DNA from 3 places in the Phenylobacterium sp. LH3H17 genome. Region 1 is predicted to be linked to each of the others. Evidence: predicted binding sites of a transcription regulator. Region 1 holds the regulator's gene; each other region holds the start of a gene.

What was found. Region 1 encodes LexA, which represses DNA repair genes until DNA is damaged. Its sites were predicted from a motif close to ATGTTCNCNANNTGTTCT; they were not measured.
Region 2: the regulator LexA is predicted to act here: its motif matches at 1,435-1,452, upstream of M9M90_RS02420 (ImuA family protein).
Region 3: the regulator LexA is predicted to act here: its motif matches at 1,531-1,548, upstream of M9M90_RS14315 (ATP-dependent helicase).

The regions. Positions count from the first base shown of each region.
Region 1 covers NZ_CP101283.1:2,145,589-2,148,855, forward strand. The annotation lists gene M9M90_RS10590 (ComEC/Rec2 family competence protein) at 1-1,224, shown strand, start outside; gene lexA (transcriptional repressor LexA) at 1,205-1,894, opposite strand; gene M9M90_RS10600 (hypothetical protein) at 2,011-2,976, opposite strand; gene trpC (indole-3-glycerol phosphate synthase TrpC) at 2,973-3,267, opposite strand, start outside.
Region 2 covers NZ_CP101283.1:471,800-475,066, reverse strand. The annotation lists gene M9M90_RS02425 (DNA polymerase Y family protein) at 1-714, opposite strand, end outside; gene M9M90_RS02420 (ImuA family protein) at 632-1,420, opposite strand; gene M9M90_RS02415 (sialidase family protein) at 1,556-2,683, shown strand; gene M9M90_RS02410 (MoaD/ThiS family protein) at 2,680-2,943, shown strand; gene serA (phosphoglycerate dehydrogenase) at 2,977-3,267, opposite strand, start outside.
Region 3 covers NZ_CP101283.1:2,918,680-2,921,946, reverse strand. The annotation lists gene M9M90_RS14315 (ATP-dependent helicase) at 1-1,529, opposite strand, end outside; gene M9M90_RS14310 (hypothetical protein) at 1,634-1,819, shown strand; gene M9M90_RS14305 (hypothetical protein) at 1,824-2,042, shown strand; gene M9M90_RS14300 (hypothetical protein) at 2,046-2,249, shown strand; gene M9M90_RS14295 (ribbon-helix-helix domain-containing protein) at 2,246-2,461, opposite strand; gene M9M90_RS14290 (ubiquinone biosynthesis protein COQ4) at 2,590-3,267, shown strand, end outside.

The DNA.
Region 1 (3,267 bases):
GCGGTGCTGCGCATCTCGTCGAAGAAGACCGCGGCCCTGGCCGGCCTCGCCGCGGTGCTCACCTATCTGGTGCTGTCAGGCGCGCCCAGCCCGGCGGAACGGGCGGCGATCACCGCGGCGGCGGCCTTCGGCGCCATCCTCGTCGATCGTCAGGCGATCAGCCTGCGAACCCTGGCGATCGCGGCCCTGGGCATACTGATCCTGCATCCGGAGGCGGTTTCGGAGCCGGGCTTCCAGATGTCCTTCGCCGCCACCGCCGCCCTGGTGGCCCTGGCCGAGGCTTGGCCGCGGGTTCCCAAGGAAATCAACACCCCCTGGCCGATCCGCCTCGTCCAGGGGATCGGGGTCTGGACGGCGGCCAGCCTGGGGGCGAGCTTCGTGGCCGGCCTGGCCACCGGCCCCTTCGCCATGCAGCACTTCAACCGGGTCGCCACCTTCGGCCTCGTCGCCAACCTGCTGGTGGCGCCGATCTCGTCATTCCTGATGATGCCGGCCTTGGCCATTGGCGCGGTCCTGGCGCCGCTGGGCCTGGGCGCGCTCCCCCTGGCCGCAGCGGACGTGGCCATCGACACCATGAACCGGATCGCGGCGACCGCGGCGGGTCTGCCCGGGGCCCAGCTCACCGTCGCCAGCGCGCCGGGTTGGACCCTGGCGGCCGCCTTCCTGGGCATACTGTGGCTGTGTCTATGCAAGGGGCCGCTACGTTGGCTGGGCCTGCCATTTGCCCTGGCGGTGGCGATCTATCCCCGGCCGCCGGCGCCGGACGCCTGGATCGCCGCCGACGGCTCGACCGTGGCCGTGCGGGCCGGCGACGATGCGGTGTTGTTCCGTCCTGACGCCAAGCTGTTCGCCGCCGAACTCTGGGCGCGGCGCCGCGGCCTGTCGGTCCCGGAAGAGGGCCTGACGATCCGCGACGCCAGCTATGACTGCGACCGCTGGTCCTGCGCGCCGCGCCCTGGTGTCGAGACGCCAAGGGTGGCGGCGATCATGACCCGACGGGCGTCGACAATCGAGCGCAAGCTGCCGTTGTTCTGCGATTGGGCCGAGGTGGTGGTGGTGCGCGGCGAGGCCGCGCCATGCCCAGGCGCCCTGACGCTCACCGCAGCCGATTTCGCGCGCGGCGGCTCGGCCGAGCTCTATCGGGAGCCGGGCGGCTGGCGGATCGTCTGGGCGCAGGACCTGCGCGGCCAGCGCCCCTGGACGGTCAGTGGTAGCGGCGGATGAGGCCGACCAGACGGCCCTGGACCTGGATCTGGTCTGGACCGAAGATCCGGGTCTCATAGGCAGGGTTGGAGGCCTCCAGGGCGATGGAGGCGCCCTTGCGGCGCAGTCGCTTCAAGGTGGCTTCCTCGCCCATGACCAAGGCTACGACGATATCGCCGGAATTGGCCGCGTCGGTCTTGCGGATCACCACATAGTCGCCGTCGAGGATGCCGGCGTTGATCATCGAGTCGCCCTGGACCTCGAGGACGAAGTGCTCGCCCGCGCCCAGCATGACTTCGGGAACGGGAAGGCGGTCGCGTTCCTGCTGGATCGCCTCGATGGGCGTGCCGGCCGCGATCTTGCCCAGGACCGGCAGGTCGCGGGTGTCGTTGGCCACCATCGGCGCGGCCTGACCGGCCTCCACCAGCTGCGGCTTGAAGGGGGAGCGGCCCTTGGGCGGGGCCGTGGTGGTCGCCTGCTGCGGCAACTTCACCACCTCCAGCGCCCGGGCCCGATGGGGCAGGCGGCGCAGGAAGCCGCGCTCCTCGAGCGCGGTGATCAGCCGATGGATGCCGGACTTGGACGCCAGATCGAGCGCCTCCTTCATCTCGTCGAAGGAAGGCGAAACTCCGCTTTCCTTGATCCGCTCATGGATGAACATGAGCAGTTCGTGCTGTTTACGGGTGAGCATGGCAGTCGAGCCCTTGGAGAACAAAGCGCAAACGTTGGTAATGTTCTCTAGGTGTTCCTGGTTAATGTCAAGTTACCGGCTTCGCCGTTGAAATTTCAGGCCTTTCCGAGAACCCGTCAGGACGCAATCCGCGGCAGGCGACTCAGGGGCCGGCTCGCGGGGTAGACGGCCAGGAATCGCTCGGCCACGAAGTGGAGAACCACGTCGGGGCGCTCGCGCTCGATGAAGTCGGCGAGCACGTCGCCCTCGTGCCAGACATAGACCGAGCGAGAGAAGTGCTCGGCCAGGAAGTCGATACTGAGGGTGGCGGTGGAGTCGCGGAACACCACGGCGGTCGGCAGGCTCTTGTCGTCCTGTTCCTTGATGATCAGCTCGCGGCCGTCGAAGATTTCAGCGTAGTCGTGGGGGACCTCGACCGTGCGCGCCTTGACCTCATCGTCGCGGACCGAGAGCGCGATGGTCAGCTCCAGCATGGTCCCGCGCGCCCGGCCGAGCTTGGCCTCGGCCTCGAACTCGTCCTTCTGGGCCTCGTCGATCTGGACATAGACGTCACCCTCCATGCCCGCGATCCAGGAGCGCATCTCGCCATAGGTCTTGGGGGGATGGGTGGCGATGCCGGCCTCGCGCACGGCCTCGATGGCGATACGGTAAAGGTGGTAGGCGCCCAGCCAGTTCACATGGGTGTCACCGCGGAAATAGAGCAGACCGAAGCGCTTCAGGCGGTCGAAGGCCTCAGCCACGTAGCGCACGTCCTTGGGCGCCATGGCGGTCATGAGGATGGCCGGGCGATGGCGCGAGAGCGTCAGCCGGTCCAGGCCGAGCGGCAGATATTCGCGATAGGCGACGCTCTTTTCCGGGCTGATGAACATCAGATAGGGCGCCGACCCGATCAGCCTCTGGCGCTCGGCCAGAATGGCGGCGACGCGGTCGCGTTCAGAGCGGGCCCAGCGCTTCAGGCCGAACTGCCAACTGAGAAAGTCGTGGGTGTCGTTGACCAGGAAGACCCAGCCGCCCTGCGCGATCAGGGCCTTGCCCACCTGCCGGGCCTTGGCCGCGCCGACGCGGCGGCGCGCGCCGATCAAGCGAGCAGGGCCTTTGTGGCTGCGGCGACGTCGGCCTGCCGCATCAGGCTCTCGCCCACCAGCATGGCTCGAGCGCCGGCTCGCTCCAGCCGCGCGGCGTCGGCTGGCGTGAAGAGGCCGCTCTCGGTGACCAGCAGGGCGCCGGCAGGCGCACCGGCGGCCAGCCGTTCGGTGATGGCCAGGTCGACGGTGAAGGTGCGCAGGTCGCGGTTATTGACCCCCACCAGGTCGGCGCCCAGCTTTCCCGCCCGGGCCATCTCGGCCTCGTCGTGCACCTCGACCAGGGCGTCC
Region 2 (3,267 bases), 1.7 Mb from region 1:
GGGCGGGCGGCGGAAGGTCAGCGCCTCCTCGGCCCGGCCCATGGCCTGGTCCAGCCGCAGCAGGGCCTGTTTGCCGAACCGGCGGGCGAAGGGGGCGCGCGGCAGGCCGATGATCTGGAACAGGTAGCGCAGACCCAGCCGCTCGATCTGGGCGGCGGCCTCGGGCGGGAGGCGCAAGGCCGCGGGGGGCAGATAGGCCAGCAGGTCGGCCTGGCCGCCCGGCGGCGCGATGATCTCCGCGCCCTTCCCATGGTGGGCGAGCGCCCAGGCCGCGCCGGGGGTGTCGGCCACGGCGCAGCGGAAAAAAAGGCCGTTGCGGGCCAGGCGGGCGCGGAAATCGGAGACCAACTCGGCCTCGCCGCCCCAAAGGTGGTCGACCCCGGTGATGTCCAGGAACAGGCCGTCGGGCGGAGCGGCCGCCACCGCGTGGGAAAACCGAACCGACCAGTCGACCAGGGCGGTGAGCGCCGCGGCGTCGGCCTCGGGTTCCGCCTCCGCGGTGACCAGGTCGGGAACCAGGGCCGCGGCGTCGGTGGCTTTCTGGCCGGGGAACAGGCCCGCGGCCGCGGCGGCCTTGTCCACCGCCGACAGCCGCCGCACGGCCTTCACGGTCTCGATCAATCCGAACGGGCTAGGCCGAGAGTCGGACGGATTGCGCCGGCGCCAGTTGGCGATCGCCCAGTTCGGCGACCAGGCGCAGAGGATGCGGGCCATCTTGGGCCTCCCAGGTAAAAGCGGCTTGCGCCTCCATCAGCCAGCCGCCGGGCCGCCCGCCCCGGCACCGTTCCAGCTCGACCCGCCAGCGCGGAGGACCCAGGCCGAACTCGCCGGGCGCGGGCTCGCTGGCCGCGGGCGCGATCTTCCAGCGGGTGGCCGCCGCCGAGCCGCTGGCGCTCTGCCTGCCTAAGCCCCCATAGGGTCGGCGGCGGATCACGAACCCGGTGGCGCCGTGCTTCTCGCAGGCCAGTTGCAGCCGCCGCCCGGCGGTGAGATCCACGGCCTCCACCTCGGCGAAGACCGCGGTGACGCCGGCGGTGGCTAGCGCATCCTCGGCCACGGCTAGGGCCTCGGCCTCGTCGCGGGCGCAGACCTGGATCAGCCGCTGCGCCGGAAAGCCCAGCCCCGACAGGCCCGGAGCGAACAGGTCGTCGCGCCGCAGCACCCAGACCGCCTCGCCCCGCCGGGCCAGGGGCGCGGCGACGAGCGCGGCGAAGGCGGCGGGGGAGGCCCCGGTCTCGACCTCCATCCCCGCCCCGGTGAATTCGTGCCATTGGCCCAGGGGCAGGCCCTGGCCCAGGAAACAGCCGTCCAGCCGGGGATCGCCGAACGGCAGGGACTCAGAGTCCGCCCGTCCGCCCGCCTCGAGGGCGGCGATCTTCGCCTTGAGCGCGGCAAGTCGCGCCTCGCGAAAACCGGACATGGCTTTCTGTTCTCCTGTTCTTATTTTGTTCTAGTTTTGGACTCAAAAGAGTCAAGCGCCTTACGGTGGAGTCAGCTCTCTTGACCCCGCTCGCGACCGGACGAATCCTGCGGGGTCTGGAAGAAAGGGCACGCCATGGCCGCCACCCAGCTTCTCGTGGGCACCCGCAAGGGCGCCTGGATCTATCGCAGCGACGATGCGCGCCGGACCTGGAGCGTCCAGGGACCGATCTTCCTCGGCCACATCGTCAACCACCTGGTGCTCGACCCGCGCGACGGGAAGACCCTGCTCATGGCCGCCTCCACCGGCCACCTGGGCCCGACCATCTTCCGCTCGATCGACGGCGGGGCCACCTGGACCGAGGCCGAGCGTCCGCCGGCCTTCCCGAAGGTCGAGGAGGGCCAAGGCCCCGCGCGGTCGGTGAACCACAGCTTCTGGCTGGAGCCGGGCCATGCCAGCGAGCCCGGCGTCTGGTGGGCGGGGACCTCGCCCCCCGGCCTGTTCCGCAGCGCCGACGGAGGAGCGACCTGGGACGGAGTGGCCGGCTTCAACAACCATCCCATGTACTGGAAGTGGTGCCCGGAAGACGGCGGCACGCCGGACGGGGCGCTGCTCAACCAGATCCAGATCGATCCGCGCGACCCGCGCCACATGTATATCGCCACCTCCACCGCCGGGGTGTTCGAGAGCCATGACCAGGGCGCCGGCTGGGCGCCGCTGAACCAGGGGGTGGAGGCCAGCTTCATGCCCGACCCCTATCCGGAATATGGCCAGGACGCGCACTACATCGCCCTGGCGCCCACCATGCCCGACCGCCTCTGGCAGCAGAACCATTGCGGCGTCTATCGGCTGGACCGGCCGGCCGAGCGCTGGGACCGGATCGGCGAGGCCATGCCCAAGGAGATCGGCGACATCGGCTTCACCATCGTCCCCCACCCGCGCGCCGCCGACACCGCCTGGGTCTTCCCCATGGACGGCACCGAGGTCTGGCCGCGCACCAGTCCAGGCGGAAAGCCGGCGGTCTACCGGACCCGTGACGCGGGCGCGAGCTGGGAGCGCCAGGACCGGGGATTCCCTGTCGAACAGGCCTGGTTCACGGTCAAGCGCCAGGCCTTCTGCGCCGATCGGGACACCTCGGTGGGGCTCTATCTGGGGACCACCGGCGGCGAGCTCTGGATGAGCGACGATGAGGGCGAGGCTTGGCGGCCGATCGCCGCCCACCTGCCCGAGATCTACTCGGTGAGCGCCGCGCCCCTGCCATGATCGCGGTCTTCATCCCCTCCCAGCTCACCTCCTACACCGGCGGGGCCAGCCGGCTGACGGCGGCCGGGGCAAGCATCGAGGCGGTGCTGGACGACCTGGACCGACGGTTTCCGGGACTGAAGTTCCGCGTGGTCGACGAGCAAGACCGCATCCGCCGCCACATGCGCATCTTCCGCAACGGCGACCGCGCCCAGGACGTCCGCGCGCCGGTGGGCGAGGGCGACGAGGTGCTGATCTTCGGGGCGCTGTCGGGAGGCTAGGTCCCTCCTCACAAGGAGGAGGGACGAGCGCATTCAGAACCGCAGGGTGCGGGCTTCCTTGACGTGGGGCAGGGCGCGGATCTTGGCGATCAGGCCATCGGTGGGATCCTGGTCGACCCCGACCAGGGCGATGGCGTCCTCGCCGGCCGAGACCCGGCCCAGGTTGAAGGTGGCGATGTTGACCCCCGCGTCGGCCAGCAGGGCCCCCAGGGCGCCGATGAAGCCCGGCTTATCCAGGTTGTTCACATAGAGCATGGTCGTGCCGAACGGCGCGTCCAGGTCCATGCCCTTGACCTCGATGATGCGCGGGGTCCCGGCCATGAC
Region 3 (3,267 bases), 770 kb from region 1:
TGCTCGGTAAGGCGCGGGTGCGGCGTCTCGCGCGACAGGGCCCGCCAGCGATCCATGTCGCGCAGGAAGTTCGACAGCGCCGTGCGCGTGCGGGCGGCCAGTTCGTCGGTGAGGACCACCTGGCGGGCGGCCTCCATCACGGGAATCCCGGCCACACGGGCCATCTGCAGCAGCTTCTGGACCGTGGTGTCGCCGATGCCGCGCTTGGGGACATTCACGATCCGCTCGAAGGCCAGGTCGTCGTCGGGCGACTGGATCAGCCGGAGATAGGCGTGGACGTCGCGGATCTCGGCGCGCTCGAAGAACCGCGGACCGCCGATCACCACATAGGGGATCTGCAGCAGGATGAACCGGTCCTCGAAGGCGCGCATCTGGAAGGAGGCGCGGACCAGGATGGCCATGTCGCGGAACTTGCGGGGCTCCTTCTCGGTCCCGCCCTTCCTGGCGCGCTCGATCTCCTCGGCGATCAGCCGGCTCTCGGCCTCGCCGTCCCAGACCCCGCGCACCACGACCTTCTCGCCGTCGTTGGCCTGGGTCCACAGGGTCTTGCCCAGGCGGCCCTTGTTGGCGCTGATCAGCCCCGAGGCGGCGGCCAGGATGTGGCTGGTGGAGCGGTAGTTGCGCTCCAGGCGGATCACGGTCGCGCCTGGAAAGTCGCGCTCGAAGCGCAGGATGTTGTCCACCTCGGCGCCGCGCCAGCCATAGATCGACTGGTCGTCGTCGCCCACGCAGCAGACGTTCTGGCGCTTCTGGGCCAGCAGCCGCAGCCACAGGTACTGGGCGACGTTGGTGTCCTGGTACTCGTCGACCAGGATGTATTTGAACCGGTCGTGGAACTCCGCCAGCACGTCGGCGTGGTTCATGAAGATGGTCAGGTTGTGCAGCAGCAGGTCGCCGAAGTCGCAGGCGTTCAGCACCCTCAGCCGGTCCTGGTAGAGCTGGTAGAGCCTCTGGCCCTTGTTGGGGCCGAACTCCGCGCCCTCGCCGGGCGGCAGGCGCTCGGGGGTCAGGCCGCGGTTCTTCCAGTTGTCGATCATCCCGGCCAGGGTCTTGGGCGTCCACCGCTTGGCGTCGATGTTCTCGGCCTCTAGCACCTGCTTGATCAGCCGCTCCTGATCGTCGGTGTCGAGGATGGTGTAGTTCGACTTCAGCCCCACCAGCTCGGCGTGACGCCGCAGGATCTGGGCGGCGATGGAGTGGAAGGTGCCCAGCCAGCGCAGGCCCTCGGCCTGGGGGCCGATGATGTGGGTGATCCGCTCGCGCATCTCGCGGGCGGCCTTGTTGGTGAAGGTGACCGCCAGCAGCTCCCAGGGCCTGGCCTTGCCGACCGCCAGGATGTGGGCCAGCCGGGTGGTGAGCACCCGGGTCTTGCCGGTGCCGGCGCCGGCCAGCACCAGGACCGGCCCGTCGGTGGCCTCGACCGCCGCGCGCTGTTCGGGATTCAGGCCCTGGAGATAGTCGGGGCCGCTGACACGGGCCAGGTCGCTGACGCGTTGCGCGGGCAGGGGAGCTGATTCAAAGGACGACATCGGAACATATGTAGCACAGACGCCGCGTGGCTTAAGTCCCGGAACCCGTCCGAATGCGGTTCGTTTCTCCGCCGAGCTTAGCTGTGACACCAAGGGAGAAAGACATGGCCGACAATTCCGGAAACGGCGCCACCCCCGTCCTGGCCTTTATCGTCGGCGGCCTGGTGGTCGTGGTCGCGGTGATCGACTTCTTCATGTACTCTGGCGGCGGTTTCGGCGGCGGAGACACCAAGTCCGTGGATGTGAACATCAAGGCGCCCGATATTTCAGCGCCGGCCAAGCCGGGCTAGGGCCATGGCCGACGACTCAAAGTCCTCTACACCTTGGCTGGCCTTCCTGGTCGGCGGGCTGATCGTGGCGGTCGCCGTGATCGCCTTCGTCATCTATTCGGGCGGCGGCCTGTCCAGGCCGCACTTGCCCAGCAACGTCGAGGTAGATGTGAACCTGCCCAAGGTCCCGCCGATCCCAGACGCGCCCAGGTTGCCCAACGCGCCCATTCCAACCCCCAAATAGCCGATGGATGACGAGGGGCCCCGCGAATCCAAGCCGATCCCCTTGTTCATCTGGGTGGCGCTCGGCGCGCTCATCGTGCTCGCCTTCATGTTCCTCCTGCGCGCCGCCACGCCTGCGGGTGAGGGCATGGGACCGCCGACCGCGGCCATGATCACGCCGACGGCGTCCAAGCCCGCGCCGCTGCTCGACGCCAAACCCGAGACCTAGGAACGCCTGGCGGCGAAGGCCAGGGCCGCGACCCGGCAGGCCGAGGCGAGCGGGCGCTCCGCTCGTCCCTCGTCGATGCGGGCGATCACGGCCGCCAGGCTCAGGCCGTCGGTTCGCGCCAGTTCGCCCAGCACCTCCCAGAACTCGGGCTCCAGGGCCAGCGAGGTGGCGTGGCCGGACAACAGGATGGAACGTTTACGAAGACGCGGCATGGTCGCCTTTGTGGGGCCAGGTGAGGCGCCGACGCAACCGCCCAGCCCGGATGCCGGATTGTCGCTTGCAAAAAGATGACGCTGGCGTCATTTTCGATCCGAACGCTGTTTCCTGGAGGCTGCTCCCCATGGCCATGACCGCCGACTCTTTCGACGTCCGCTACCAGCGCCAGGCCGATCCGGCCACGACGCCCATGGCTAAGCCCAGGCTCCAGTGGGGCGTGGCGCTGAAGGCGTTGCAGCGCCTGCTGAACGACAAGGAAGACACCGGCCAGGTGTTCGAGATCATGCGCGCGCTCAGCGGGAACTCGACGGCCAAGGGCTATGAGCGCCTGCTGACCACGCCGCAGGGCGGGCGCATGGCCTATGAACGGGTCGAGTTGATCGACAAGCTGATGGACGACGCCTGGCTGGACGCCTTCGCACCCGGCACGGTGGGGGCGGCCTATCGCCAGTTCATCCGCAGCGAGCAGCTCTCCGCCGAGGGCCTGGCCGAGGTCAGCCGAGCCAAGAGCAACGATATCGAGGTGCGCCATCCCCATGCCTGGTTCGGTCGCCGCACCCGCGACGTCCACGACATCTGGCACATCCTGTCCGGCTATCATCGCGACGGCCTGGGCGAGGCCTGCCTGGTGGCCTTCTCCTACGCCCAGACCAAGAGCCTGGGCTGGGCCCTGATGGCGGTTGGCGCCACCATCCGCTCGCGCGGGGGCGACCATCCCTACGCCAAGGCGATCTGGCAGGGCTACCAGCGCGGCAAGGCCAGCGCCTGGCTGTTGGGCGAGGACTATGAGCGCCTGCTGAAC